Regions from separate parts of the Pseudoalteromonas sp. SG43-1 genome, predicted to be linked through region 2. Evidence: predicted binding sites of a transcription regulator. Region 2 holds the regulator's gene; each other region holds the start of a gene.

Region 1 (7,667 bases), on a different contig from region 2:
AACGATAACGACAGTATTAATGCGACTATCATTACTGATGATAGTGGCCAGCATTTGGTTATGTCCGCTAAAAATAGCGGTGCAGAAAATGAAATTAAAATAGAGATTGCTGATACCGATGGTAATAACACTGATGTAAATGGTCTTTCCCGTTTGGCATTTGACACTGCTGGTGTGCAAAATGCGAGTGAAGTAATTGCAGCAATTGATGCATCAATTACCATTGATGGCTCGCTAACTGTAAGTAGTTCATCTAATGAATTTGCCGGAGTGATTGACGGTATAACAATAACAGCTAAAAAACCGCACGATATCGATGACGACATAAGCGACATATCAATTACCGAAAATAATAATAATATTAGAGCAGGCTTAAATAGCTTTATTGAAAGTTATAATGAGCTGTTAGAGCTGAGCAATAACCTAGGTGCCTCAAGTGAAGCGGGTGCAGGAGTCATGGCTGGAGATTCACTACTTCGAGGCGTTATGTCAAAGCTTCGTAGTGAAATAACTGAATCAGTTGATTTAGGTGACGGTAACTCGTTATCACTTTCGCGGCTAGGTGTAGAAACAGACCGTTATGGTGTTTTAACGCTAAATACAGAAACACTCGATGAGCAAATAGACGCAGATGTAAATTTAGTGCAGCAGTTTTTTGTAGGTAATGACGATGATGGCTTCGCACAGTCTTTTGATGAGCTAATGAGCTTTTATACAGATTCTGACGGCATTATCCAAAACCGAATTGATAGTAAAACAAATCAGCTAGACGATTTAGATGATCAGCGCTTGGACCTTGCCAGTAAAATGGAGTCGCTATCGTCTCGCTTATATGCTCAATATAATGCGATGGATTTATTAGTGGCGAGCCTTAATAACACCAGCAGTTATGTTCAAGCTCAATTAGAGAATATGCCAGGCGTAGTACGAGATAACTCTTAGTAGATAAGTATGATATTAAATTAATAACTAAATTAAGAAAGCACAAAAAAACCGTTATTTAAAACGGTTTTTTTGTGTTTTCTATTTAAGTAGATTTTAGCGACTTGCTTTATAAGCTTTAATCGCCTTACCTGATTTTTTATGTTTAATAATAGCTTTAGATGACTCGTTTTTTGCACTATTCGCTTTTACTAAAATAGTATTTATACGAAGCTGAACTAATTCTAATTGCTCTGCGCTTGGGCCGTCGCTGCTCTCGCACCATTGCTTTAGTTCAACATTTAAAGTGTCTAAAAGAGGCTGAGCTTCGTCTGCATTATCATCATTTACTAACACTTCAATTTTACTAAGCAAGTTTTGTATGAGCTCAGAGTAGTTAGTTAATGGCTCTGAAAATGTTGGCGAGTCCATAATTGAAATTAAACCGCAGGGCTTCGTTGATCTAGCGGAATATTATCCCAGCCTTCTTTAATTTCTTTAACAATACTTGATACTTCCACAATTGCTTCAATATCGTTGTTTATGTTCGCTTGCGTTAAACGGCGCTGGCAGTAATCGTAAAGTGCCAATAAATTGTTAGAAATACTAGGGTCTTGTTCTACTTCTAAATTAAGTGCGTCTTGCAGTGCACCAAATAATAAAACACAGGCTGAAATGTTTTCACCTTTTTTTTGTATTTCTTTGCGCTCAATAAACCCTTTTGTTGCTGCTAAGCGACCGATAATATTACTGAATATAAGGTTTATTTGTTCGTAAGGAGCCATTTCGGCAATACTACTGGCACGAACTTGACTGTATTTTTTTACTGAGACATGAGCCATGGGAAAATCCTAAAATTTAAAACGATAAAATTATGTGAAAGCTAATACAAAAAATTAATTAAGCTTTTATACTTTTATAAGAACAAAGCAATATTAATGCCAAGCATTTTCACTTATTTATGTATCGGCATTTGTAACTTCAACTTAAATTTATAATTGAGTTTATTTACTAACAATAGCATTTTTATTGCAGAGTAAATTAATTTTTAGGGCTAAGTTATAGTTAGGTAATAGTTAGGTAATAGTTAAGTAATGGCTAAGTTAAAACTATAACCCATACTTAATGATTAACTATTAAGTATGATTGACTTAACTAGCCCGCCTGTTTTTTGGCGTTTATGTCAAAAAACTGCCGCTATCACTTGCATCCATGCTGAACTGGCTTACAATTTAACTAATTATACAAATTAGTGAAAGTACGGCTCGCTAAATATGATCTTGATTTTAGATAATAATAACAACCGCGCAATAGGATTAAATGCTTCACTTGGCTTTATTGGTGAGGCTGCTCAACTATTAAGCGAAGACTGCTTTGAACAAGAATGCAAAAAATATCAGCAGCAAGAATGCATGATTATTTTAGGAGCGTTGCAATCACTTGACCACGAAAGCTTAATTAAACGCTATCCAACATTACCCTTTTTGTTAATTGGCGAAACGCTAAAACCACTATTAAGTATAGCTAATGTAGTGGGGCTTATTTGCGAGCCGTTTAATCACGAAGTAACAACTCAGTTACTTCACGACTGCCAGCAGTATCAGCGTATGCTGCCTAATGAGCATAAGCATTCTAAACCACATAAAACTTTTGATGGACTTGTTGGTGAAACAGAGGCAGTCAAAGATGTTCGCTTTTTAATTGAACAAGTGGCAAAAACTGATGCTAATGTTTTAATTTTGGGCGAATCAGGCACAGGTAAAGAAGTGGTTGCCCGTAATGTACACTTGCTTTCAAAGCGCATTAATGGACCGTTTGTACCTGTAAACTGTGGTGCTATTCCGGCAGAGCTGCTCGAAAGTGAACTATTTGGCCACGAAAAAGGCGCGTTTACTGGTGCTATATCGGCTCGTAAAGGGCGCTTTGAACTAGCTCAAGGCGGGACGCTATTTTTAGATGAAATAGGCGATATGCCACTGCAAATGCAAGTTAAGTTGCTGCGAGTATTGCAAGAACGCAGCTACGAACGTGTTGGTGGTACAAAGGCAATCCAAGCTGATGTACGCGTTATTGCGGCCACGCATCGTAATCTTGAAACAATGATTGAAGAGGGTAGTTTTAGGGAAGATTTATATTACCGTTTAAATGTATTCCCTATCGAAAACCCATCGCTGAGTGAACGAGCTGATGATATTCCGCTGCTTTTAAAAGAGTTAATGCGCCGTGTTAACGACCAGACTGGTTCTACCGCTAAGTTTACAGAGCGCGCAGTTGAGAGCTTAAAAGAACATGCTTGGCCTGGTAATATTCGTGAGCTTGCTAATTTGGTGGAGCGTATGGTTATTATGTTCCCTGACAAAGTGGTCGATATTCCTGATTTACCTAACAAATATCGTTACATTGAAGTTGAAGCCTACGAGCCAGAATACCCTGAAGAGTTAATGGAAAAAGACGCCTTTAACGACATATTTAGTACAGGCTTTAGTGATTACGAAAGTGAGCCAGACGCTGAGTTTAGCCAAACGGGTAGTGGGCTATTACCTGATGATGGTATTGAACTTAAAGATTATTTAGCAGAGCTTGAAATTAGCTTAATTACCCAAGCGTTAGAGCGCTATGATTACGTTGTAGCTCGCGCTGCAGAGATATTAGGGGTTCGCAGAACAACACTCGTTGAGAAAATGAAAAAGTATAATCTTTCACGAGATTAGAAGTACGAAAATGGTGAAATACTTTTCGTTATTTATTATTCATTTGTGATCAATCACTTTACGGGCTTTGCCCGTCACGCAAGCATGGCGTCTACAAGATAACCCAAACTTAAACCTTGGCGGTAGACGCTGAGTTTGCTCGCGTGAAAAGCGTAGCTTTTAATCATTTAAATAAAACGTTATTTCACAAAGAGAAAAACGAAGGTAAATGAGAAACCATAGTCAATTTACGCTTTACTTCTCTAAAGCGCAGCGTCTCTTAACCTCTTTGTGAACTAATCACTTTTATGGTTATAAATCACTTACTCACTAAAAGTCTTAATAATTTCTTCTTTCCTAAAACAATCATTACTGTGATCGTTAACCATACCGCAGGCCTGCATATGCGCATATACCGTTGTTGGGCCTAAAAACTTAAAACCCCGTTTTTTTAAATCTTTAGCAAATGCAGTTGATGCCTCTGTAATTGCTGGGTAGTCCTCAGCGTTATTTAAATTACTTATAATCGGTTTATTATCGACAAACTGCCATTGGTAGTTACTAAAACTTCCAAATTCTTTTTGTATTTCTATAAAGCACTTTGCGTTGTTAACAGTTGCCGCAATTTTTAATCGGTTGCGCACAATCCCTTCATCAAGCATTAGTCTCTCAACGTCATCTTGTGTGAATTGTGCCACTTTATCTACATCAAAATTAGCAAATGCTTTTTTGTAACCGCTACGCTTTTTTAAAATTGTGTACCAGCTTAAGCCGGCTTGCGCTGATTCAAGAGTGATAAATTCAAACAGCTTTGTATCATCATAAAGAGGGACGCCCCATTCTTCATCATGGTAAATAACGTAGTCGGGTTTAGTGGTGTCGAGCCACGGGCAACGGCACTTTTTTTGCTCACTCATTATTATTCCTTTTTGTGTGCGTCATTTTTATGTCGCTCAAATTATTGATGTAACTTAATGATAAGTATGTAAATAAATTTTGGTATAAATCGTGCATTTAGACATGTATCTACATCAATTCGAGATTTGATTATGGCCCTTGCTAGCGTGCTAAAACCACAGTTTTTTTCTGCAAATCAGTATAACCCATGTTTACTTCAAGAGGAGTACATTGGTGAATTAAGCGATCTGCGCAAGCAAGCAAGTTGGCTTTCGCATTTGGTTGATACCATGCCAGCAGGCGTGGTTGTACTTGATGGCAAAGGGTTGATTGCAAAAGCGAATCAAATAGCGATTGATATGCTTGGCGAGCCACTTGAAGGCGAACGCTGGTTTAATGTTATTCAGCGCTCTTTTAGGCCACATCAAGATGATGGCCATGAAGTGTCTTTAAAAGACGGACGCCTAATAAAACTTGATATTACTGCTTTAGCACCAGAGCCTGGGCAACTTATTTTAATGACGGATTTAACCGAAACTCGCCGCTTACAAAAACGTGTTGCACATATGCAGCGATTAAGCGCGCTGGGCAAAATGGTTGCATCATTAGCGCATCAAGTCCGTACGCCGCTCTCAGCCGCTATGCTTTATGCTGCTAATTTAGGGTCAAAGCGCTTACCCGAAGCATCTCGCGATAATTTTCAAACAAAGTTAATGTCGCGTTTAAAAGATTTAGAAACTCAAGTAAACGACATGCTGTTATTTGCTAAAAGTGGCGATCAGCAAGTTGTTGAGCAAGTTTCAATGCAGCAGCTTTTAACCGAAGTTAAAGCAGGTGCTGATGCGATGGTCGCACTTAATGAAAGTGAGCTAGATGTAAGCTTACCAGAACCCGATATACAAATAGTTGGTAATAAAACGGCATTGGCCAGTGCTATTCAAAATCTAGTGCACAATAGTATTCAAGTTATTGGCGGTGGCGCAAAAGTAAAAATTAGCGCACAAAGAGATTTAAAAGATTTAGATATGGTTCGTATTAGTGTGAGCGACAACGGCCCAGGTGTTGATTTAAGCCAAAGCGATAAAATTTTTGAACCATTTTTTACTACAAAAAGTCAGGGCACAGGTTTAGGGCTTGCTGTAGTGAGTTCGGTGGCTAGTGCGCACCAAGGCCGTGTTGATGTGACTAATAATACGCATGGTGGTGCCTGCTTTAGCTTGTTACTGCCTATTAAGGCAACATCTAAATTAGAGGGGTCATTATGAGTAACACTATTTTAGTTGTCGAAGATGACGCAGGGCTTCGTGAAGCCTTAATAGATACCCTTGAAATGTCGGGTATTGAATGTGTTGCAGCGAGCAGTGCTGAGCAAGCAATGTTACTGCTTAAAAAAGATCAATTTTCGCTTGTTGTAAGCGACGTGCAAATGGGCGCAATGAGTGGACTTGATTTACTACGCAGTATTAAATTAAACCACCCTGATTTACCTGTATTGATGATGACGGCGTATGCCACAATTGACGATGCGGTAGAGGCCATGCGCCTAGGTGCAATTGACTACATGGCAAAACCATTTGCACCTGAAGTGCTGTTAAATATGGTGAGCCGTTATTTGCCTGAAAAAGCAAAAGAAACCGACGGCCCCGTTGTTGCTGATCCAACTAGTATTCAATTATTGGAGCTTGCAAGTAAAGTAGCACGCTCTGATGCAAGTGTAATGGTACTTGGCCCAAGTGGTTCGGGTAAGGAAGTACTTGCGCGTTATATTCATGATAAGTCGAGCCGATGTAATGAGCCATTTGTAGCGATTAACTGCGCGGCTATTCCTGAAAATATGCTCGAAGCCACGTTATTTGGTTACGAAAAAGGGGCTTTTACGGGGGCGATTCAAGCATGTCCGGGTAAGTTTGAGCAAGCACAAGGCGGTACTATTTTACTTGATGAAATTACTGAAATGGACTTAGGACTACAAGCTAAACTTTTACGCGTACTGCAAGAACGTGAAGTAGAGCGTTTAGGGGGGCGTAAAACAATTCAGCTCGATGTACGTATTTTGGCAACCAGTAATCGTGATTTAAAAGAAGCCGTGTCTGAAAATCAGTTTAGAGAAGATTTATATTACAGGCTTAATGTTTTTCCACTTATGTGGCGTCCATTGTGCCAACGCCCTGGCGATATTATTGTATTGGCTAAGCATTTAATTGAGCGCCATATAAGTAAAAGCAAGGAGCCTATGGCGTATTTAGATAAAGCTGCCGAGCAAAAGTTACTGGCTCACGCGTGGCCTGGTAATGTGCGCGAACTTGATAACGTTATACAGCGTGCACTTATACTGCGAAGTGGCGATACAATAAACGAGCATGCTATTTTTATCGAAAACTTAGTATCTAATAACTTTGTTATGGAGCCTTCATTGGCACCGGCGCAAACCGTATCGCCAACAGAATTAGCTCATGCAGATAAAGGTGTTGATAAAAGCACGTTAAGCTCTGCATATTATGATGAAAAATTGCATGCTGAGGATGAGCCTAATCAAGGTTTGCTAGCGGCAGATACCGGTAGCTATAAAGATGAGCTTAAAGACAAAGAGCATCGTATTATTTTAGAAACCCTTGCACGTTGCCAAGGTAAGCGTAAAGACGTTGCTGAAACGTTGGGTATAAGCCCACGAACTTTACGTTATAAACTAGCGCAAATGCGCGATTTAGGTATTTCACTTCCTGCATAACCTCCTATAAACCCTAAGTTTGCGCTGCGAGCTTAGGGTTGTCAAAACTCTGACTCACACAAATTAAAGTTAACCCATTGTATTTTAATGATTAATTATTTGGCATGCTTTGTGCTTTATTACTTATAAGAGTTCACTGCGTGTCAGAGATAAATTATGAAAATTCAAAACAGTGCTGTATTTCAAGAAATGCAATCAATGGCTTTAGAAGCCGGCCGTAATAATCAAACTAATAAACTGCCAACTCAGGTGCAGTCTACTTCTACAGCACAATTTGGCGACATGCTAAGTGATGCAATAAATTCAGTGCACGGATTACAACAAGATGCCGCGCAAAAAGTAACAGCGGTTGAGATGGGGGATCGAAGTGTATCCCTTGCTGAGGCGATGATTGCTTCTCAAAAATCGTCAGTTGCTTTTGAGGCTACAGT
Region 2 (7,667 bases):
TGAGGTTTTAGAGCCCCCCTCTCTTTAGATATCCTGTGCTAAGTTTAGCTTTTTTTTAAAGCATTGATGATAACCACAAACGCAATTTAAGTGACCATAACGGCTGAATGCCGGTGAGTCCTTGCGTCATTTTATTATCTTTTAAGATTATATAAGATGGCGTGACTTGTCCCTGCCAATCGGAAAATATCTCCCCGTGTTGATCGTTAACAGTACTGAAGCTGTAGCCTTGCTCATTTAAATAATCATGCAGCTCTTGATCAGAGCCTGATTTTATCGCGATGCTCACGACGGGGTATTTATTCTCGTTTGCGAGTTCGTTTATGGCAGGGGAGGTAATACTACAAATAGGACACCAAGTTCCCCAAAAATACACAAGCGTGGGTTTATCTTGGCTCATTGCTGCTAAATCTATGTTTTGCCCTTCATAGTCGATTAATTGTAATTGAGGATTTGCTGGCATGACAGGTTGCCGCCACCAATTGACGGCGGTATAAATGACGAAAAATATAGAGCTATATACCAGTACACTTTTTAATATGGATACGCTTTTTTGTTTTAGCGTTTTTTTAGGTATGTCATTTTTATGTTTGGTATCCGTTGCCATAGCTACTGATTTACCCTAACTATTTTTGCTGTAGTTTTTTACATTTAAAGCGTTTAATTTATATCAGCAACCATGTAGCAGTACCTAAAAAGGCGAATATACCAACAATATCAGTCACTGTGGTTAGCACCACACTCCCTGCAAGAGCAGGGTCTATATTCATTCTTTTAAGAATTATTGGAATACTTGCACCAGCAACACCTGCCACCACTAAGTTCATAAACATAGCGAAGGCGAGTACGCCACCAAGCATAAAGTCCCACTGCCATAGCGCAATAACACCCGCAATTAATAGTGACCACAAAATACCGTTTAGCGCGCCAATGGCCAGTTCTTTCATCATCAAGAAACGTTGGTTTGTTTGGTTTATATGACCTACTGCAATACCACGGATAACAAGCGTTAATGATTGGCTACCAGCAACACCACCCATAGAAGGGACAATACCGTTAAGCACAGCCAAAATAGGGAGCACATCTAAAGTGCCTTCAAAAAAGCTAGCTACAAAAGCAGCTGCAAGTGCGGTTAGTAAGTTAACTCCTAGCCAAACTGAGCGTTTTTTAGAGCTTTTTAGTACTGGCGCGAATGTATCCTCTTCATCATCAAGACCGGCTAGGCTTAATAAGCTATGCTCGGCATCTTCTCGGATTACATCAACGATGTCATCGATAGTAACACGACCGAGGAGTTGGTCGTTATCGTCCACCACTGGGGCCGATATCCAATTATGACGCTCAAATAATTGCGCTACTTCACTTTCATCCATTGAGATTGGGATAGACTCACAATCTTCATCCATTAAATCGCGGACAATTTTTTCTGGCGGATTAGTTAATAATGTACTCAGCGATAAAGCGCCTATAAAGCAGTTATGTTTATCAACAACATATAAATCATCTGTACCCTCTGGTAACTCACCACGCAGTCTAATATAACGAAGTACAACATCGAGTGTTACATCAGGGCGAATGGTCACCGTATCGGTGTTCATTAGCGCACCTGCTGAACGCTCTTGATATGACAGTGCTTGCGTGGCACGTTCACGGTCTTGAATGTCCATCGCGCTAACAACGTCTTTATAGACGGTATCTGGCAGGCTACGTAATACTTCACCTAAGTCATCGTGGCCCATGTCTTCAGTTGCGGCGGCAATATGCTTAGGTTCCATTTGGGCAATAATGCCTAAACGAACATCTTCAGATAATTCTTCAAGAACATCACCCTGCACATCAGGATCGACCAATTGCCAAAGCAGTCGGCGAATTTTATGCGGTGATGATTCTAATAATAATGCGGTATCACAAGGAGCCGTTTTTGCGAGCATGCGCCTAACTTGAACAAATTGACCACTATTGAGTGACTTCGTCACCTGCTTTAGTTGCTGTAGTGGATAATCTTGTTCAAAAGCTTCTGGCATTGGCGTCCTTTATAAATTGTTATATTACTTTATGGGGGGAGGTGAGTTAACTGGCGTTACTAACCTATTTATTTTATATATCTGTTTTAATTGAAGCACTAGTAATGCGAATATTGTTTTTATAAAACAGATTATTCTTGTTCATTAAAGCGTTGTGCTATTAATTCTCCAACAGCGTGTAAAGCTTGCTCAGAATCAGGGCCTTTACAAACAACTTTAACTTCTTTTCCTTGGCTACTTTCAAGTAACATTAATGCAAGTACGCTATCGCCTGCTGCTTCTTTGTCATCTTGGAATAATGTGATTGTCGCATCAAATTGTACTGCTAATTGCGCAAGCACAGTAGCTGCTCTGGCGTGTAAGCCTAATTTGTTTTTTATTAAAAAGGTATCTTCACAATGCATAACTTACTCTACCTAAGCTGAACAGGTGATTATTCAGCTATATTATTTTTCTTGCTCGCGATGGCGAATTTTTACATTGGGATGTGTCATTGCAAAACTTTCACCGATAGTTTGCGCTAAATACACAGAGCGATGTTGCCCGCCTGTACACCCAATAGCAATGGTTAAATAACTGCGGTTATTTCTTTCTAAATGCGGTAACCACGTTTGTACAAATGTTTGAATTTGCCATGTGAATTTTTGCACTATGCTGTGATTAGCTAAATAGTCTTTAACCGGTTGATCTAACCCATTTAAAGGCTTCAACTCTGGTTCCCAGTGTGGATTTGGTAAAAAGCGTGCATCAAATACGTAGTCTGCTTCTTTTGGTATACCGTGTTTAAAGCCAAATGATTCAAATGTGACAATCAGTTGCTTATCTTTTTTACCTAAAATCTTTTCACGAATAGATTCAGCGAGTTGATGAACACTTAAATCAGTCGTATCTATCATAAAGTCGGCGCGAGTGGTTAATACATCAAGTAATTCTTTTTCTTTTTTGATGGCTAAATCAAGGGGCAACGAGTCTATTGATAGTGGGTGTAATCTGCGTGTTTCAGAAAAACGTTTGATCAATGTCTGATCGTCGCTATCTAAATAAAATAACGTAGGGTTTGCAAAGCCTGGTAAGTATTCAAGAATATCGTTAAATTCATCTTGTTCTTTAGGGATGTTGCGCACATCTATGCTAACAGCAATTTTATCGTAGCTATCAGATACACTGCGAACTAATGAAGGTAGTAGGTTTACTGGAATATTATCTACGCAATAATAACCTAAATCTTCTACAACGCGCAAAGCAACCGACTTTCCAGAACCAGAACGGCCGCTTATGATAATTAACTCCATTTAACACCCTTTATAAAACTATGATTGATCGACAATAACTTGGTAAAGCTCAGTATCAGATTTTGCACTGCGTAACTGTTTACAAAAATCTTTGTTGTTTAGTTTATCAGCAATGGTTGCTAGAGTCTTTAAGTGCTGCTGGTTATCGCCATCTGGTACGATGAGTGCGACAAAAATATCAACAGGGCGATTATCGATTGCATCAAAGTTTATTGGAGTTTCGCTAACGAGCACTAAAGCCAAAGGCTCTTCTGCACCGCTCATTCTTCCATGAGGAATAGCAATGCCACGCCCTATACCTGTACTACCTAATTTCTCTCTGCTCATTAAAGCATTAAGAATATCTTGTTGCGGTAAATACGGAAGTTTGTCGTGAGCAAGTTCGCTAATGAACTCTAAAATTCTTTTTTTGCTATTAAAAAGGACCGCAGCTTTGCTGCAGTCCTGGCATATAAGTGAACTTAATTTCATCATATTAGTGTCGAGCAAGCTTCTCTTTGTGTTTGATTACTTGGCGATCGAGCTTGTCGATCAACGAGTCAATAGCGGCATACATATCTTGATGTTCTGTAGAGGCAAATAGCTCAGCACCGCTTACGTGTATTGTGGCTTCTGCTTTTTGATTTAATTTTTCTACATCGAGAATGACATGAACATTATTAATATGATCAGAGTGTCTTTCAAGCTTCGCAAATTTAGTATTAATATAGTCTCTTAGTGAATCGGTTAATTCTACGTGACGACCAGTTAAGTTTAGTTGCATAAGCATTACCCTCTTAGTTTAGCGTCTTAAATCAGACTTTTACGCTGATTTGACGGTGGAATAGCAAGAGATTCGCGGTATTTTGCGATTGTACGTCTCGCTACTTTAATTCCTTGCTCAGCCAATATATCCGCTATTTTGCTATCACTCAATGGTTTTGCTGAGTTTTCTGCTGCGATTAATTTTCGGATAAGCGCACGTATTGCTGTAGATGAACATTCACCACCGTTTTCAGTACTTACATGGCTTGAGAAAAAATATTTAAGCTCAAATATACCACGGGGTGTATGCATGTACTTTTGAGTAGTAACACGCGAAATTGTCGATTCGTGCATTTCTACCATTTCAGCCACATCATTTAAAACCATTGGTTTCATGGCTTCAGGGCCATGTTCAAAAAAGCCTTGTTGTTGCTTAACAATACAATTAGTAACTTTTAATAGCGTGTCGTTTCTACTTTCTAAGCTTTTAATAAACCATTTAGCTTCTTGTAAATGTGAGCGAATAAACTGGCTGTCGCCACTTGATTTTACAGTGCGAGACATTGCTGCGTATTGGCTATTAACACGAATTTTAGGCATGCTATCTGGGTTTAATTCGACAACCCAGCGGCCTTTAATTTTTTTAACTGACACATCAGGAATAACATACTCAGATTCTTCCCTTACAATAGTATCTGCAGGTTTTGGGTTGAGAGTATGTATTAGTGTCATTACTTCTTTAAGCTCTTCTTCTTTGAGCTTAGTTTTTTTCATTAATGTACGATAGTCGCGAGCTGCTAATAGATCAATATGCTCGGTTAAAATCATTTTCGTTTCATTAATATAAGGTGTTTCTTTATCAAATTGATTAAGCTGAATACACAAACACTCTTGTAAACTACGTGCAGCAATACCAACAGGATCAAACAGTTGGATGCGTTTTAATACCGCTTCAATTTCATCAAGTTCGACTTCGTTATCATCTTCGTTTTCTTGATTAAAGCTTTCTAAAATCTCTTCGCAGCTTAGTGTTAAAATACCTGAATCATCGACAGCTTCTACAATAGCAATAGCAATAGCTTCGTCTGTAGGGCTAAATGGCGTTAGTTGTAATTGCCACATTAAATACTCATGGAGCGTTTCAGTAGAGGCGCCTTGGTATATTGATTCGTCTTCGGGCATTGGACCTGATGAGGCTGCAGGAGCGGCACTCATGTACTCATCCCAACTAACATCCATAGCCATGTCGTCACTTAGCGTGTCTTTTGCAAGTGCTTCACCAGTATCTTGTTCATATTCGCTCGGAGCATCATCAGCAGATGCGCTAACAGTTATGTCATCGGTATCAGCTTTTTGCTCGTTTTTACCAGCAGCGTCTTCGGAATAGTCTGCCTCTTCAACCTCTAATAGTGGATTACTGTCGAGAGCTTCTTGTATTTCTTGCTGGAGATCCAATGTACTGAGTTGCAACAAACGAATAGCTTGTTGCAACTGTGGAGTCATTGTAAGTTGCTGGCCCATGCGCAGCTGTAGTGATTGCCTCATGTATCTCTAACAATCCTTTTATGTTGTTATAATTAATACTAGCAGATGCTTAAAGACATGGCGTAAATGTTACAGCCTAAATTGCTCGCCTAAGTAAACATCGCGTACTGTTTTATCATTTAATACGTGTTCTGGAGTACCTGATGCAATCAGCTCCCCATGAGAAACAATGTAGGCTTTTTCACAAACATCAAGGGTCTCTCTTACGTTATGGTCGGTAATTAATACACCAATCCCACGATTTTTAAGATGTTCTATTATTTTCTTTATATCTAATACCGAAATAGGGTCAACACCGGCAAACGGTTCATCCAGTAATATAAATTTAGGATCTGCTGCCAGCGCTCGTGCTATTTCTACACGACGACGTTCTCCACCCGATAATGCCATACCTTGGCTATCACGAATGTGTTGTATGCTAAATTCATCTAATAAGTTATTGAGCGTGTCTTCTCTGGCTTGTTTATTTAGTTCTTTGCGTGTTTCTAAAATGGCCATTAAGTTTTGATAAACAGTCAGCTTTCTAAAAATCGATGACTCTTGTGGTAAGTAGCCTATGCCTAATCTAGCACGACTATGCATAGGTAAAAGAGTAATATCGTTATCATCAATAGATATTTTACCTTTGTCGCTAGGAACAAGCCCTACAATCATATAAAAAGTCGTTGTTTTACCAGCACCGTTAGGGCCAAGTAAGCCAACTATACTGCCAGCTTGTACTTCAAGGCCGACGTTTTTTACAACTTCACGACCTTTATAGCTTTTTGCCAATAGTTCTGCTTTTAATGTGCTCATGGTTGACCTTTATCGCCTTTTTTACTTTTTTTAGCTTCGATCGGTACTAAAATTGTGTGAACGCGGTCAGTTGAGTTTTCATCTTTTTCGGCACTGATGAGCTGCTGCTCTATGTCGTAGGTAATGCTTTTAGCATTTATTTTTTGTCCGGCTTGCGAAACTTGTGCATTACCAACAAGCGTTAAAAAACGCTTAGATACATCATAACGTACTTCGTCAGCACTGGCGCTCATAGTCGTGCCGTCTGATTGCTTTTCTTCAAAGTGCGCAGGGCTACCTGTGGCAATTAATAATTGTTTATTATCACCAAGTTCATCACGTTTGTGTACTTCTAGGCGATCGGCTGTAATGCGGCGATTACCGTGAATAATCTCAACGTTTTTCTCAAAAATACCCACATTAGCTTTCAATTGACCTTCTTGCTTGTCGGCACTTATTGAAATTTGATTGGCAGCAGGTTGCGTGTTTTGCTCTGCAGCACTACTATTAAACGCTAGTATAAGTGTAGGAATTATAAGTGATTTTAATATTTTATTGGTCATAATATATGGTTCGCGTATGGTTAATTAGTTTTATCACTTCGGTTTTCAAGTCGGCTTCTAGGCCTTTACCGGTGATTTTTAAATTGGGTCCAGTGATAATGACGGGTTGCTCCGAACGCATTGTTAATAACTTTATATCAACCTGAATATTATCAGCATTGATTTTGTCTATCATGGCGTTATCGGTTAAATTTTTGGCAACCACATTACCTTCTAAAATTAATTGTTTATCTTCATATAATGTTGCTTCGTCTGCATTTATTTGCCACGTTTGTTGCTCGTTATATAAAGTAAAAATGGGTTTTTCAAAAAACGTGAAACCTAATTGCTGGTATAGCTCCATTTTAGCCGCAGTGACTTTGTGGCTAATTTTACCTTGCTCATCATAGGCTGTCTGTTTGAGCTCAATAGCTATGTAATCAGGCTTAGCAACAACTTCAGGCTCAGCCTGAGGCACAATATTTGTTTGTGTAAAATAAGGGTACCAAAGCCAAACCATACAGCTAATGAATAAAACGCTTAATATTATGCGCGCTGCATTCATGAACTAGTGCCTTGTGTAGTCAATGCTTTACCATTTTCAAGCATGAGCAAATCGGTGAGTTCTCTCACAGCGCCAAAACCACCAGGCATTTGCGTTACATAATGTGACAAACGCTTAATAAGAGGGTGGGCATCATTTACTGCAACGGCAAAGCCTACTAACTCCATAACAGGCATGTCAG
Region 3 (7,667 bases), on a different contig from region 2:
TACGAATACTAGTGTTTTGTAGATTTAAACTGACCTTAAACTACGCTAAAATCGGGCTTAGAAAGCCTTTTTTAACGCTCTACCTAGCTAAGACTCAATTGATTTAGTTTAGTTGCATGAATCACTTAAAAAGTTGTTTTAATTAGGTAGAAATTTGTTATGTTAGCTACATCTATTTATTCGGTTTAAACCTTTATTAAACCGTGACTACGCAAGTAACTAGTCGCCCCTTCGTCGGCAGAATTTTGGAGTAATACACAGTGGATTTACAAACCGCTCTAGCAGAGATAAAACGCGGTGCAGAAGAAATATTAATTGAAGACGAACTAGTTGAAAAACTAAAGTCGGGCAAGAAGCTAAAAATAAAAGCAGGCTTTGATCCTACAGCGCCTGATTTACACTTAGGACACACTGTACTAATTAATAAAATGAAAACCTTTCAGGATTTAGGTCATGAGGTTATTTTCTTAATTGGTGACTTTACTGGCATGATTGGTGACCCAACGGGGAAAAACGTAACGCGTAAACCACTTACTCGTGAAGACGTACTAGCCAATGCCGAAACATATAAAGAACAAGTATTCAAAATTCTAGATCCTGCTAAAACCACTGTTGCATTTAACTCTACTTGGATGGAAAAGTTAGGCGCTGCAGGCATGATTAAACTTGCTGCAAACCAAACCGTAGCACGTATGCTTGAACGTGATGACTTTAAAAAGCGTTATGGAAGCGGCCAACCAATTGCAATTCATGAGTTTTTATATCCACTGGTACAAGGTTGGGATTCGGTTGCACTAGAGTCAGATGTTGAACTAGGTGGTACTGATCAGCGCTTTAACTTGTTAATGGGCCGTGAGCTACAAAAAGTAGAAGGTCAAAAGCCGCAAACAGTATTAATGATGCCATTACTTGAAGGTACTGACGGCGTTCAAAAAATGTCTAAGTCGCTTGGTAACTACATTGGTATTACTGATGCACCTAACGATATGTTTGGTAAAATAATGTCAATTAGTGATGTGCTAATGTGGCGTTACTACGACTTATTAAGTGCGCTTTCTATTGAAGAAATTGCAGCTCAAAAAGAACGTGTTGAGCAAGGTACGAATCCGCGCGATATTAAAATTGAACTAGCTAAAGAGCTAATTGCTCGTTTTCATAGTGAAGCTGATGCACAAGGTGCACATGATGATTTTATTCAGCGTTTTCAGAAAAAAGCGTTACCAGATGAAATCCCAGAGCTAACAATCACTATTGCAGAAGATACTATTTTAATTGCTAACTTGCTTAAAGAAGCAAATTTAGTAGTAAGTACATCAGAAGCAATGCGTATGATTAAGCAAGGTGCAGTTAAACTTAACGGTGAAGATAAAATCACTGATACCAAACTTGAAATAGCAAAAGGCACAACGGCTATTTACCAAGTAGGTAAACGTAAGTTTGCAAATATTACTGTAGCTTAAGCACAGTTTAAAAACTAAAAAACCAGCCTCGGCTGGTTTTTTTTGTGCTCGTATTTTGAGCCCTTTAAATCAATTTTAATATTTCAATGCTGGCTATTACTAACAACCAAAATACACGGGCCTGATTTAACCTATTAATTATTACAGGTACATCCTCGGGTGTAGGTAGTCTATCAGTGCCAATACGCATTTTATTAAAGCGAGTACCTAAATAAACTGCAGGCCCGCCCAGCTGCACGCCAAGTGATGCAGAACATGTGCTTAAGAGCCAGCCTGTATTTGTTTGATAAAAATGCCTGCCATAATGCTTTATATAATGCATGCTTTGTTTGCTTGCTCGACTTGCTGCAATAGTTAAAGCGAGTAAGCGCATCGGAATATATTCAATAATAAACAAGAGTGTTTTAAGCGGTTTTAAAAAGTAACTATTTGGGGGGATATCACTACGCCATGCTTGTTGTATTAAGGTAAGTAACCGATAGGCAAGGGCAGCTATAGGGCCAAATGCTAAAAATATAAATATGACTACGAAATAGTATCGAGCGGTGCGCAGTATTAAGCTCTCAATTAATGCTTTGATAATACCAGCAGATGAAAGTCTATTAACTTCACGGGCAAGCAGTGGCTTTAGTAATTCGCGCGCTGTGGATTTTTGATTTTGTTTAGTTAGCTTTGCAATGCGAAGTGCTTTTTTATCAATGATCTTACTTTCTAAGCATAAGTATAAAATAAGGCCAGCGAGTAATTCAGGATAAAAAGCAAACTCGAGTAGCAACACTACAATAATGAGAATGACACTTAAAATAAGTGAGCTTGCGAGTATAGCTGCCAAATATTGATAGCTTTTAGGTTCTTTGCTTTTGTATATACGTTTGCCAATAGCACTAAAAACAGCATTTAACGCCGTATTAGGATGATACCAGCTAATAAGGGGAATAAAGCGCTCAGCAAGGAGCGCTAGTATAAAGGCAATAAAGTCCAAGTGATTTTGAACAATATTGCTAAGCATTTACAGAGATACTGCTGTAAGCTTTTCTAAAAGTGCAACAACCATTTTAGATGAGTTGATTGATGCTGTTTCTAGGTATTCTTCAAATGATTGTGGTGACTCTTTACCAGCAATATCAGACATTGAGCGAATTACAACAAATGGTGTGTTTAGCGTAAAACACGTTTGTGCAATTGAAGCGCCTTCCATTTCAACAGCAAGCATTGTAGGAAAATCACTACGTGCTTTATCAATGCGTATAGGGTCACACATAAATGTGTCACCAGTACAAATTAAGCCAACGAGTGTTTTAACATCACTGATTTGTTCGATAGTTTGCTGTGCTGCTTCAACTAATTTAGGGTGTGCTGCAAAGCCTGCCGGCATTTGTGGTACTTGGCCAATTTCGTAGCCAAAAGCAGTTACGTCTACATCGTGGTGACGTACTTCTGACGAAATTACTACATCGCCAACACTAAGAGAAGGATCGAATCCACCGGCTGAGCCTGTGTTAATTATGCAATCAGGTTTGAAGTTATCGATCAGTAAGGTAGTTGCAATAGTTGATGCGACTTTACCAATACCAGATTGAACAAGTGTCACCGTGTTACCAGCCAACTCGCCAGTATAAAAAGTGAAACCTGCTTTAGTTAAAATTTGTGGGTTTTGCATAGCTTCACGTAAAATTTTAACTTCTGGCTCCATTGCGCCAATAATACCAACATTCATAAAGTTTAATTCCTGAGTTTGAATCACTTGATTATACGTGAAGTTAGCAATAAAAAACAAAAAAGCGAGCTTGTTTATGAGCTCGCTTTAAATACTTTTTAGGAGAGTATTTAATTCGTTTTTTAAATTTCAGCTAACGCGGTGGTTTGCGCTTTAGCTTGAGAAGGTGAAAGTACCGCTGGCTTATGTGAGCGATTACGAACAGGGCGCTGAGTTTGTGTTGCTGTAGGCTTACCAAGTTTAAACATAATTGCATCGCGTACTTCAGAAGGGCGGTAGCCCGATTTAACTTTCATACGAATATGTGGAATGCCTGCAGACTCTAGTGCACCGTTTACAAACCAGTCGCGTTGAGCTTTGTGGCCATCTTTGTTGGCATTGTTAACTAGGTCAACAGCAGCAATGATTGTTAGTTTTTCTTTATCGATTAAAACAAAGTCGAGTTGCTTATTTTTAGCTTTAGCTAAAGCAGCACGTTTAGACTTTATTGAAAGGCCTTGCTTACAGTCAATAACGTCGATTAACTTAACGCGACTAACAATTTTATATTGATCGCCTACAGCACGCTCTAGAAGATTTAAAAAAGCGCCTTCAACCTGCGTAAAAACAGTTTGCTTGCGAGTAAAAGGATACGGGTTTCCGCCATCGTCATTAAATTTTGACGCAACAACAGAGGCCCCGACAACTAATACTAGGATTAATAATAAAGCGAATTCCATACGGTAACTCCATAACAACAAATTGACACTGCTCAAACAAAGCAATTTACGTGCCTAAAAAGTATGGGTTATAAAATAATTACCGACTGGTTTACAAGCAATAGCTACACAGCGGTTAAGCTTTGTAGCCTCCTTTAATACCTTTTACTGCAATAGCTATAGCATCGTGTGCATGCAGTGATTCATAGTGGTTTATTTGCAGCCAATAATCACTGTAATTGTTTGCCTCTAGCAATGCTTTAATTTTACGCGCTGCATCTTCACAAAACATAAGGTTTTGACCATTCAAACGGGCAAATTCTTGCTCATCTTCACGTTTTACTGCCGCTTGTACTGGTGTTTTAAGCTCAGCTTCAAGAGTGTTAATTAGCGTAACTACGTCAAATTCTTGAATGTTGCTATCAAGCTTTACTTTTACGTTGGCAATAGAGCGCTGCGAGTGGGGAGTAGCTACAATGCCTTGTGTAGTGCCTAGCCATTCGTGCACATCTTTTTGGCTTAACGTTTTTTGGTTAAACTTTTCGTTAAACGCGTTTTGTATAAGCTGGCGCGCAAGTGCAGCAGAGCATGGGCACGTTGAAGAATAAGTAACATCTACGGTTAGCTCGTAGCTAATAACGTTATTTTCAATTGTACTGGTAAGTACAACTGGGTAGCTTTTCCAGCCCGCTTTACCACTTAATAGTGACTTACGGCGTAGCGGTAATTCAAATTTAAATTCAATTTGTGCTTTATCGCTCAGCCCTTCGTGGCTAGTTATAAAGGTATCGAGTGCTTGCGCTATCGTTTGCGGATTGACTTGCTGCTCGGTTGAAAGCAGATCAAGTGCCAAAAATAGACGTGACATATGAATGCCTTTGGCATCTTCTTTATGTAAATTTACAAATGCACGCGCTTTGGCGTTTACTGTAACTGGAGATAAGTCTCGGGATTCAAAAATAAATGGCAGTTCTATTTCGCCCATGCCAACCCAGTCTAATTTACCTGTTTGTAAAGCGGGTGCAGTGTCTGCTATATCTGGCATATTGGTTTGCATGTGCGCTACTCGTATTTTGGGGATAATAAAGCGGGGCATTTTACACTAAATAATTTATTGCTGAAATGATGAGTTTAATAGATGAGCTAAATCAAACATGAAAAATTCTGTTTTTATCGCACAACGTGAGTAGTGGTAGGAGAAAAATGCTAAAATCTGGGAAAATGGTATGTTTATACATACGCATTGCCTTCTTTATATTAAGTACACAGCTAAGAGATAAAATTACGTATGACCGATTATTCTTTGAGCCCTTGGGCTCGGGTACTTTCCAGCTCAATAACGCGATTTGGTGAATTTAAAACCGCTGCTATTTGTTACACTTTATTTTTAACTGTATCTCTTATTTTATCGAGCATGTTTTATTATGTGGCGATAGGCGAATTACACCTGGTTGATATTTTAGCCGTGGTATTTTTTACGGCTGTAGTTTCTCCTTTAATTATAAGTGTGTTGCTTAATTCAATTCGACAACTAGATGCCTCATATGCTTATTTAGATAGCGCCACCAAGCAAGAAAAGCTTTTAAATCAAACCCTAAAAGATAACATTAACCGTCTAAACATCGAAATTGATGAGCGTAAAATGGCATTTCATGCCAAGCACCGCGCTATCGAAGAACTACGACGAGAAATTGCTGAGCGTAAAAAAACACAACAAGAACTTGCTCAACAAAGCATGCTGCAGCGCTCAATAGTTGATTCATCTCCTGATTTATTTTATTACCGCGATAACAATGGCGTGTTTGCTGGTTGTAATAAAATGTTTGAAGAAGTAATGGGCAAATCAAGTAGCGAACTAATTGGCAAAACGGTTGAGCAGATATTTCCTAGCCACTTTTTATCTGAAGTTTTGAAAACCGATAAAGAAGTAGAGCAAAGCCATAAAGCACTAACCATTGATGTGGGTTATGAGGTAAATGGCGAAACGCGTTGGTTTGAGCTGCGTAAATTACCTTTTATAAATGATGAAGGTGATTACATTGGTCTACTGGGCTTTGGTCGTGATATCACAAGTCGTAAGGAGGCCGCTCAAGCGCTCGAAACGGCCTATAAAGACAAAGGTAAGTTTATTGCCACATTAAGCCATGAACTACGTACACCGCTCAATGGTATTGTTGGTTTAACACGAATGCTGCTTGATACTGACTTAAACAAACAGCAGCGTAGTTGGGGTAATACTATATTTTCGAGTGCTGAAACGCTCGGCAATATTTTTAACGATATTATTGATTTAGACAAAATAGATAGAGATCAGCTCGATATAGTGACCAACTCTATTAACGTATCAGACTTTATAAATGACGTTGTTAACTTTGCGGGCTTAATCGCGGAGCAAAAAGAGCTAGAGTTTGATATTAAGCGCAATGGGGTGCTGGATATTTACGCACAGCTCGACCCAACTCGCTTACGCCAAGTTGTTTGGAACTTAATTAATAACGCCGTTAAGTTTACACAGCAAGGAAAGGTAACACTTGAATGTAGCCGAGAAAACAGAGTTGAAGGCCCATGGTTAGTTATGAAAGTATCGGATACCGGCCAAGGTATTCCGCCAGAGCAGCTTGCTCATATATTTGATATGTATTACAAAGCGCCAGATTTAAAAGGGACTAACGCAATAGGTTCCGGTATTGGTTTGGCTGTAACTAAGGCACTTGTAAGTGCGATGAAAGGGATAATTACAGTAAATAGTACTGAGGGCGAAGGAAGTTGCTTTACAGTTCAAATACCGCTTAATTTATGTGTAGCACCAACAGAGCAAAGTTATGTTGGTCGTGGTTTGTATATTTTACTAGTAGAAGATGTACCTCTTAACGCCGAAATTGCTACAAACTTATTAGAGCAACGCGGGCATGAGGTGTTGTGGGCTGAAACCGGTGAAGATGCACTCTCGTTTGTCGAAACCGAAGATGACTTAGATTTAGTATTACTTGATATGCAATTGCCTGATATAAATGGTGACGTAGTTGCCAAGCAAATACGCTCAGATAGTCACTTTGATAAATTACCCATTGTAGCGCTAACGGCCAATGTTCGTAGTGCTGAAGAAGAGCTTGAAGGTATATCAATACAAGGGGCGCTTGCTAAACCAATTAACACAGTGAAGCTTGATAAAATGCTGGCTGATTTATTTGGAATTAAGCAAAGTGAATGCACAGAGCCACTGTTAAAAGTAAGTGAAGAAGCCCTTAAAGGCATTGATGCACACTTATTAGATATAGAAACAATAGAAGACTTTGTCAATTCAATGGGCTTAGTTGTGTTTAGACGCAGTAGTCAGCTATTCGAAAAACTAAGTCCACAATATCAGCAAGAGTTACTTACTTCATTAAATACTAGTGATAGAGAAGAGTATGAATCAGTAGCGCATAAACTCAAAGGTGCGGCTGGCTCAGTAGGTCTTAATGATGTGCAGCTTCATGCCAAAATAATGGAACATGGTGCGATTGATGAATCTGATGAGGTGTTAAAGCAGTGGTTAGATATTCTGGCAGATAAAATAAATGAAGGACAAAAAGCCCTTCATTTATTTTTACAGCAATTAGAGTGAAACTAATTAGCTCTAATTAAGCGTCAATTTTACCAATGAAACGGTAACCTTCACCATGGATGGTGCTGATTAACTCAGACGTTGAGTTATCACTTTCAAAATGCTTACGAATGCGACGAATAGTAACGTCAACAGTACGGTCATTTGCGCGAAGCTCACGGCCTGTCATATGCTTAATTAATTGC
Region 4 (7,667 bases), on a different contig from region 2:
ATAGTAAAAGTGCTCGTTCCGCTATTATCTGTAATTTGATATTCGTTAGCATTACCTGTTTTAACAAGCGTTATTTCACCGTTTGTTAAGCTTGGTGTTGAAGTAAATCCACCGGAGGTAACACTTGTTACTTCTCCCGCTGAAATAGTAGCGGTACCTATATTATTTAAATCGTTAGCAGTACGGATTGGCGATGCTAGTGCTAAATCTTCTGCGCGCCCTGTTGCAAGTGTAATACTTGAAGCAGCATCTGAATTAAGCTTTATTTGAAATTGATCCCCCTCAACACCAGCCCCAGATACATTTACTTGAAGACCAAATGATTCGCCTGAGGTTATAGTCGATGAATCAATAACACCTGACGATATATCAGCAAGTGAAGGCTGCCCCAGCGGATCGCCTTTGTTATCTATAGGCTGAATACTTACTTCGTTGGCATTGCCTGTATAGGTAATAATAAAGTCACTGGCAGGAAGTTCACTGCCCTTACCTGGCTCTACCGTTGCAGTCATACCAGCAGTGCCCGTGTTAGCTTGATACGCATATGCGCCAACGGTAGGTATATTAAAAATATTACCCCCTAGCTGACCTGTTGCATCCATACCCAATTTGTTTTGTTCGTTAAATGCATCAGCAATAGCTAAGCCCATTTGACCAATTTGGTTTTGCGCAGGGACTAATATGTCATCTCTAAAAGCAAGTAAACCGCCAATTTTGCCTTTAAGCTTGCTTACATCAACTTCAAGCGGCACAGCTTTGCCACCATTAACGTCAAGCGTGAATTCTTTAAAGTTAGGATCAGGATCCCCTGTCATCGAAAATAAGTTAAATGCGCCATTTTGCATAACAACCGCTTCGCCTGTGCCCATAAAAACGAGTTTTTCGCCATTTGGACCATCAAGCGTTTCTATGTCTATTAGCTCTGACAAGTCGCGTATTGCTTTATCGCGTTCGTTATAGGTAGAGCTGGCATCTGCGGCGTTATTAGTGCCATTAACTGCTGCAATATTTTGATTTAGCGTACTAATACTTTGAATGAGTGAGTTTGCTTCATCTGAAAATATTTCGAGCTGCTCGTTTACTATACTTTTTTGATCAAGCACGATGCCCGAAAGCCTATCCATTTGATCAATTAAACTTTGCGCATCTGTCATTACTAATGAGCGAGCAACAGTAGACGAAGGCTGATTTAACGCCTCTTGCACGTTATTAAATAAAGAGTTAATACCAGTCGAAAGGTTGTTCGACTCTTCAGAGAAAATAGTATCAACCCGATTAGCCTCAGTAATAAACTGATCGAAAAACGATTTATTAGAGGTGTCACGATTTAGCTGTGACTGAGCAAACTCGTTTAATAATCGGTATGTTTCGCCTCGCCCCACTTGGTTATCAACCATAGTGGTAAACTCTGTACGCTCACGCACATAGCCTTCGGTATTTACATTGGCGATATTTTTACTTGTCGTTTGCAGTAGCTCCGAGCTTGCTCTAACCCCAGAACTGGCAATGTTCAATAAATTAAACGACATGTTACTCTACTCCTTGGCGGATCACGTTTGCCGCAATGTCTTTTAGCTGACTGCTATTGAGCACTTTTTTTATTTTGCTGGCATAATTTGGATCGGTTGCATAACCTGCTTTTTGTAATGAATCTAAAAAGTCGTTTGGTTTAGCTGTATTTTGTAATGCTTCTTTGTAGCGTGGGTTTTGCGTTAAAAAATCAACGAAGTCGTTCACGCTGTCTTTAATTGAATCGTAGGCTCTAAAGCTGGCTTGTTTTTTAACGGGTGTACCTTGCTCAAACTCAAGCGTTATTTTGCTTGCTTTATCACCTTCCCAGCTTTTATCTGACTTAATATTAAACAAGTTATTTGAGCTGCCACCGTCACTTTTATTAATAATGTGTTTACCCCAACCGGTTTCAAGTGCCGCTTGTGCAACCATTACCGCAGGATTTAAACCAATTTTTTGCGCTGCCGTTTTAGCGTGTTCCCACACTGAACTTACAAACTCTTCTGCATTTTTAAATGTTGGGCTATAGGTTTTAGTCTCTGCAGTATCGACTTTAGGCTCAGCAATATCGGCTTTAGTACTCTTAACGATAAGATCGGGTTGCTTATTTTTTTGCTCATGAGGAAGAGCGGAACCGACTTGCGTATCGCTAAAAATATCGTTGGTTGTTCTAAGCACCGAGCCTGGCATAAAGTTTTTAGACTCAGGCGATAACTGCTGAACTATTAGATCGGCAAGGCCTAACGAGCCATTTGATGAAAGCTCTGTTGAAAGTTGCTGATCGTGCATTTCTTCAAAAAACTTTACGCCACTTGAATTAAATGGGCTGTCTTTGTCTTCAAATGCTTCGTTAGCTTTACGCATTCCTTTGAGCAACATTTGCGTAAAAATAGCTTCAAATTGTGCGGCCGCTTTTTTGAGCGCAGCTTTAGAGGCATCAGTTGATGCATCGCCACTCGTTAAGGCTTCTTTACGAAGTGAATCTAAGTTGCCTAAATCAAAAAAGTTTTGTTTATCGAGGTGATTAGTTTCCATCGGCTTTTTGACACAAAATGAATAATACAGTTAAAAATGCAAAAATTGAGCCACTACAGATAAAACAAGGAAGATAAAAATAATAAACTTAAGTTGCTGTAAATAAAAAGCCCTAATTTCAAAAATATAGGGCTTAAGTAATACGTTATTTATTGGCTTGAGTTATTTATATAACAACGAGCTGTCCGTTAATTGCGCCGGCTTCTTTTAGTGCTTCTAAAATAGCCATTAAGTCGCCAGGCGCTGCGCCTACTTCGTTAATTGCGCGAACTAAATCGTCAAGGCTTACACCTGGATTAAATACAAAGGCGCGCGAGTCATCTTGATTTACATCAATAATGCTCTGCTGCGTGACAACAGTATCACCGTTTGCTAGCGGGTTTGGTTGTGACACATTTTGTTGTTCTGCAATTGTTACTGTTAAGCCACCGTGAGTTATAGCGGCAGGCTGAAGCTTAACGTTTTTACCAATTACAATTGTACCTGTGCGCGAGTTAACTATAATTTTAGCGGCCATATCAGCTGGCTTAAATTCTAAGTTTTCGAGTGTTGATAAGTACGATACACGCTGGGATGCATCGCGTGGAGCTATAACACGAATAGAAACAGAATCAATTGCCTGTGCGCTATTTGGGCCAACTAAGTCATTAATTGTTTTTTCTAGGCGTTTTGCCGTTGTAAAGTCTGGGCGGTTTAAATTAAAAGTAATGTAATCGCCTTGCATAAATGGGCTTTCCACGGCGCGCTCAACTGTAGCGCCATTTGGTATACGACCAACTGTAGGGGTGTTAATTACAACTCTACTACCATCAAGGCCTTGTGCGCCTAAGCCACCGACAATTAAACTACCTTGTGCAATTGCGTACACGTTACCGTCTACACCCTTTAAAAAAGTTTGTAGTAAAGTACCGCCACGTAAGCTGCCTGCACTACCAATAGAAGAAACCGTAATATCGATTGCTTGCCCAGGCTTTCTAAATGCAGGTAGTTCTGCATGCACCGCCACAGCGGCAACATTTTTAATTTTAGGGCTTTGAGTTGAGGGTAGCGTAATACCAAAGCTGTTCAACATGCCTCTAAAACTTTGTTGTGTGTATGAGTTTTGCTCGCCAGTGCCCGGTAAACCAACCACTAAGCCATAACCGACTAATTGGTTAGAGCGTACGCCTTCAACCATAGACACATCTTTTATGCGCTCAGCACTGGCAGTAAACTGCCAACCTAATAACACAACTAAACATAAAGCTTTAAGGCTATTCATGTTGTTACCCTCTAAAATGGAAACAGCGAACTGCTAAAGAAACGTGTAAGCCAACCAGGACTTTGCGCCTCTTGCGTTTGCCCTTTACCTGAGTATTGAATACGTGCATTAGCAATACGATTTGATTCAACCGTATTATCGGCGCTTACGTCTTGCGGGCGTACTAGCCCTTCTAAACGAATAAACTCTTCACCGGTATTAAGCGTTAGCCATTTTTCGCCGCGTATAACTAAATTACCGTTAGGTAAAACGCGCATTACATTAACCGAAATATCGCCCACTAAGCTGTTTGACTGGTTTGATTTTGAATCACCCGTAAACGACGAATCGCTGCCAATACCAAACTGGATACTATCGCCACCTATATTTACAGGTAGACCACCTAAGCCAATCACTGGGTCTAAGCTTGCGTCAGTTTCTTTGTCTGTTTCTGTTTTAGCGGCCTTTGTTGCTTGAGTAGACTCTTGCAATTTAACCGTAATTATATCGCCAGTACGTAGCGCTTTTTTATCGGAATATAAGTCGTTTGATGTATGAGTATTAAACAATGAACCTGTGGCTACCAGCGGCTCTAAAATGGGCTCGGGGTACATAGGTGCGTAGTAAGGGTCGTCCTGCACTACCTCACTATTTTGCGTAGACATACAGCCACTTAAAAATAATGTGCCCGCTGCAAATAAAATAATATTACGCATAATTCCCCCTATTCTATTAAAGCTGTTGATTGATATAACTCATCATTTCGTCAACGGCCGAAATTACTTTTGAGTTCATTTCGTAAATACGCTGAGTTTCTATTAGATTTACCAGCTCTTCAGTCACATTTACGTTAGATGTTTCGAGTGAGCCTTGAATAATACTACCTAACCCTTCAACACCAGGATTACCTTGTACAGGCGCACCACTTACAGCCGTTTCGGTATAAAGGTTTTGACCAATTGGCTCAAGACCCGATGGATTAATAAAGTCACTAATAGTCAGCTGACCAATTACAACGTTATCGGCTTGGCCTGCAACACGTACAGATACTTCGCCGTCTTGCGAAACCGTAATTGATTGCGCGTCATCTGGTACATTCATTTCTGGCTGAATAACGTAACCTGCGCCCGATGTTACAATTCGTCCATCGCCATCGGTAGTAAACTGACCATTGCGCGAGTAAGCAATATTGCCATCTGGTTGCAGTACTTCAAAAAAACCTTCGCCAGAAATCATCCAATCTAGTGAGTTTTCGGTGGTCAACATGTTGCCTTGCGTAAACTCTTTTTGGTTAGCTACAACTTTAGCACCCGCACCTAACATTAAGCCCGACGGCATTTCGGTATCTTGCGATGAACGACCACCTGGTTGATTAATATTTTGATAAAGTAAATCTTCAAATATAGCGCGGCTTTTTTTGTAACCTACGGTACTCGCATTCGCTAAATTATTTGAGATAACCGATATATCGGTTTGTTGAGCGTCTAGCCCAGTTTTACTGATCCACAATGCTGGATTCATAATCGTGTCCTCACTTTAAAGTTAAACTATGCGTAATAACTGATCTTGACGCTCGTCAATTTCTTCAGCTGTTTTCATTAATTTCACTTGTAATTCAAATTGGCGCTGGTGGCTTATCATGTCGACCATTTCGTGAACAGGGTTCACATTTGACATTTCAAGCGAACCACTTAAAACTTTTACATTGGCAGAGGTATCTACTGTTACATTTGCTTTTGGTCTAAATAAACCATCGTTACCTTTTTCGAGCTGGGAGCTATTTGCTTCTACCACTCTAAGCGTGTCTATTTCTTCTAAAAAGTTAGCGGGAGCGCCTTGCGGTCGAACTTGAATAGCGCCATCTTGGCTAAACCCTATTTTTTCGACTGGGACGGGTAAAATAACAGGTCCCCCTTCGCCAATAACTTGACGACCGTGGCTGGTTACGAGCATGCCTTGAGCAGTAATGTTTAACGTACCCACTTTTGTGTAAGCTTCATTACCGGAGGCATCTTGCACAGCAAGCCATGCATTATCGCTCATCGCGATATCTAAGTCTCGCCCGGTTTGAACAATGCCACCCGATACCATGTTTGAACCCGGACGCTCTTGCATTGAAAATACACGTGTAGGCAAACCTTCGCCAAACGCTTGCATAGAACGCGCCTGGGCAAAGTCAGCTTTAAATCCTGTTGTATTTGCATTCGCCAAATTATTGGCTTTAAGCGCAAGCCCTTGTAGGCTTTGCTTAGCGCCAGAGGCCGCAATGTAGACCATTTTGTCCATAGTATCGACTCACATAAAAAATCTCTGAACTTATAAATGCAAAATAGGTGCCAGATTAAATTTGACGCAACATTGAGAGGTATTTAGAAGGGCTTACAAAGAGGACTTATAAAAAAGGCTGCAAAAATGCAGCCTAATATATTTAATGGGGTTTAGCTTATCGAATCTGCAAAATACTTTGCTGAATAGTTGAGTTAACTTCAAGCGCACGTGAGTTTGCTTGGTAATTACGCTGTGCAGTAATTAAGTCTACAAGCTCGTTTGTAAGATTAGTATTTGATTGCTCAAGCGCTGATGAGTTAATTCCACCAAACGTACCCGAACCGGCTTCACCCGCTACAGGTTCACCTGAATCAATACTTTGCTTCCAGCTTGTATCACCCACTTGTGATAACCCTTGTGAATTTGGAAAACGTACCATAGCCACTTGGCCTAGGAATGTTGAGTCACCATTACTGTAAGAAGCGACAATTTTACCGTCTGTTCCTATATCAATTCCGGCTAAACGACCTACTGTTGAGCCATCTTGATCGAGTGCTTTTACTTCAAAACCACTTGAATACTGAGTTGGGATACGTCCAGCTGTGTTGTTTTCATCGCGCCAGTTAAGCTCAATACCAGTACCTGGGAAAGTTGCACCATTGTCTAGTAATGTTGATAAGCCAGTACCAGAACCCGCTGGTAGTAGTATTTCATCAAAAGTAGTTGTATTTGTATTTGCTACACCGCCTGTTGTTGATGGTAAACCACTTGAGTTAAAACCTAGGGTGGTCAGTGGTGTATAAGGTGTCGTTGTTTGTTCTCCACCAGTTGTGGCATCAACTACTTTGCCATCGAGTGTTGCGTATACTTCCCAACTGTTATCTGTACCACCTGCTGCGGCATCATCTTCTTTAGCAAAAAAGTACTGTAAAATATGTGGTTCACCTAGTGAATCATATACCGTTGTTGACGTAGATGAGTTATAAGTACCACTAGATGTTGGGTCAAAAGCAATACCCGGAGCATCTGCTGTTGCATCTAAGTTAAACGACAAAAATACATTTTCTGTTGCGCGAGGTGAACCAGACGAATCAGGGATTTGAATTGGATCAGTTGTGCTCAAACTTACCGACGTTGTATCACCTGTAGATGAGTCAACAGGGAATGCTTGTAAAAAGTTACCTTTTGCGTCAACCATAAAGTTATCTTGGTTAAGCTTAAATGCACCCGCACGTGTATATGTTAAATCTTGCGAAGATAAATCGTCTGTCATCGCAAAATAACCTTCACCAGTGATTGCTAAATCAAGTGAGTTATTTGTAAATTGCAGTGAGCCTTGGTGAAACTGCTGCGCAACCATGGTTGTTTGCACACCGTCACCATTTTTAGTCTTACCAGAGCTAAACACTGATGAAGCGTAAACATCGGCAAACTCAGCGCGTGACTCTTTAAAACCTGTGGTATTAACGTTTGCAATATTATTTGCAGTTACGTCTAAATCTTTTTGTGCGGCAGCTAAGCCAGTTAATGCAATATTGAAGCTCATAATTCACCTCTAACCTGTTAATATTTAGCCTGCTGACAGGCGAAGTATAATTAAAATTTATTACGC

Evidence for each region. Region 2 encodes sigma-54, which starts transcription at its own class of promoters, with help from an activator protein. Its sites were predicted from a motif close to GTTGGCACGNNNNTNGNNT; they were not measured.
Region 1: fliS (flagellar export chaperone FliS) is a predicted target of sigma-54. The motif match lies at 1,849-1,867, and genes of this name have one in related genera.
Region 3: H5159_RS09485 (DUF2726 domain-containing protein) is a predicted target of sigma-54. The motif match lies at 3,936-3,954, and genes of this name have one in related genera.
Region 4: flgJ (flagellar assembly peptidoglycan hydrolase FlgJ) is a predicted target of sigma-54. The motif match lies at 2,584-2,602, and genes of this name have one in related genera.

The regions. Positions count from the first base shown of each region.
Region 1 is NZ_JACJFD010000007.1:26,740-34,406, forward strand. It holds gene fliD (flagellar filament capping protein FliD) at 1-942, shown strand, start outside; gene H5159_RS07260 (hypothetical protein) at 1,039-1,353, opposite strand; gene fliS (flagellar export chaperone FliS) at 1,362-1,763, opposite strand; gene H5159_RS07270 (sigma-54-dependent Fis family transcriptional regulator) at 2,196-3,632, shown strand; gene H5159_RS07275 (DNA-3-methyladenine glycosylase I) at 3,935-4,528, opposite strand; gene H5159_RS07280 (PAS domain-containing sensor histidine kinase) at 4,661-5,773, shown strand; gene H5159_RS07285 (sigma-54 dependent transcriptional regulator) at 5,770-7,236, shown strand; gene fliE (flagellar hook-basal body complex protein FliE) at 7,393-7,667, shown strand, end outside.
Region 2 is NZ_JACJFD010000001.1:302,561-310,227, forward strand. It holds gene H5159_RS01380 (protein disulfide oxidoreductase) at 56-463, opposite strand; gene mgtE (magnesium transporter) at 666-2,024, opposite strand; gene H5159_RS01390 (HPr family phosphocarrier protein) at 2,156-2,428, opposite strand; gene rapZ (RNase adapter RapZ) at 2,471-3,316, opposite strand; gene ptsN (PTS IIA-like nitrogen regulatory protein PtsN) at 3,335-3,787, opposite strand; gene hpf (ribosome hibernation promoting factor) at 3,792-4,079, opposite strand; gene H5159_RS01410 (RNA polymerase factor sigma-54) at 4,106-5,605, opposite strand; gene lptB (LPS export ABC transporter ATP-binding protein) at 5,675-6,400, opposite strand; gene lptA (lipopolysaccharide transport periplasmic protein LptA) at 6,397-6,942, opposite strand; gene lptC (LPS export ABC transporter periplasmic protein LptC) at 6,932-7,486, opposite strand; gene kdsC (3-deoxy-manno-octulosonate-8-phosphatase KdsC) at 7,483-7,667, opposite strand, start outside.
Region 3 is NZ_JACJFD010000010.1:81,573-89,239, forward strand. It holds gene tyrS (tyrosine--tRNA ligase) at 261-1,460, shown strand; gene H5159_RS09475 (regulatory signaling modulator protein AmpE) at 1,525-2,469, opposite strand; gene mtnN (5'-methylthioadenosine/S-adenosylhomocysteine nucleosidase) at 2,470-3,177, opposite strand; gene H5159_RS09485 (DUF2726 domain-containing protein) at 3,300-3,896, opposite strand; gene folE2 (GTP cyclohydrolase FolE2) at 4,012-4,932, opposite strand; gene arcB (aerobic respiration two-component sensor histidine kinase ArcB) at 5,164-7,482, shown strand; gene arcA (two-component system response regulator ArcA) at 7,499-7,667, opposite strand, start outside.
Region 4 is NZ_JACJFD010000007.1:11,355-19,021, reverse strand. It holds gene flgK (flagellar hook-associated protein FlgK) at 1-1,529, opposite strand, end outside; gene flgJ (flagellar assembly peptidoglycan hydrolase FlgJ) at 1,531-2,547, opposite strand; gene H5159_RS07215 (flagellar basal body P-ring protein FlgI) at 2,714-3,808, opposite strand; gene flgH (flagellar basal body L-ring protein FlgH) at 3,820-4,503, opposite strand; gene flgG (flagellar basal-body rod protein FlgG) at 4,520-5,308, opposite strand; gene H5159_RS07200 (flagellar basal body rod protein FlgF) at 5,330-6,073, opposite strand; gene flgE (flagellar hook protein FlgE) at 6,231-7,601, opposite strand; gene H5159_RS07190 (flagellar hook assembly protein FlgD) at 7,662-7,667, opposite strand, start outside.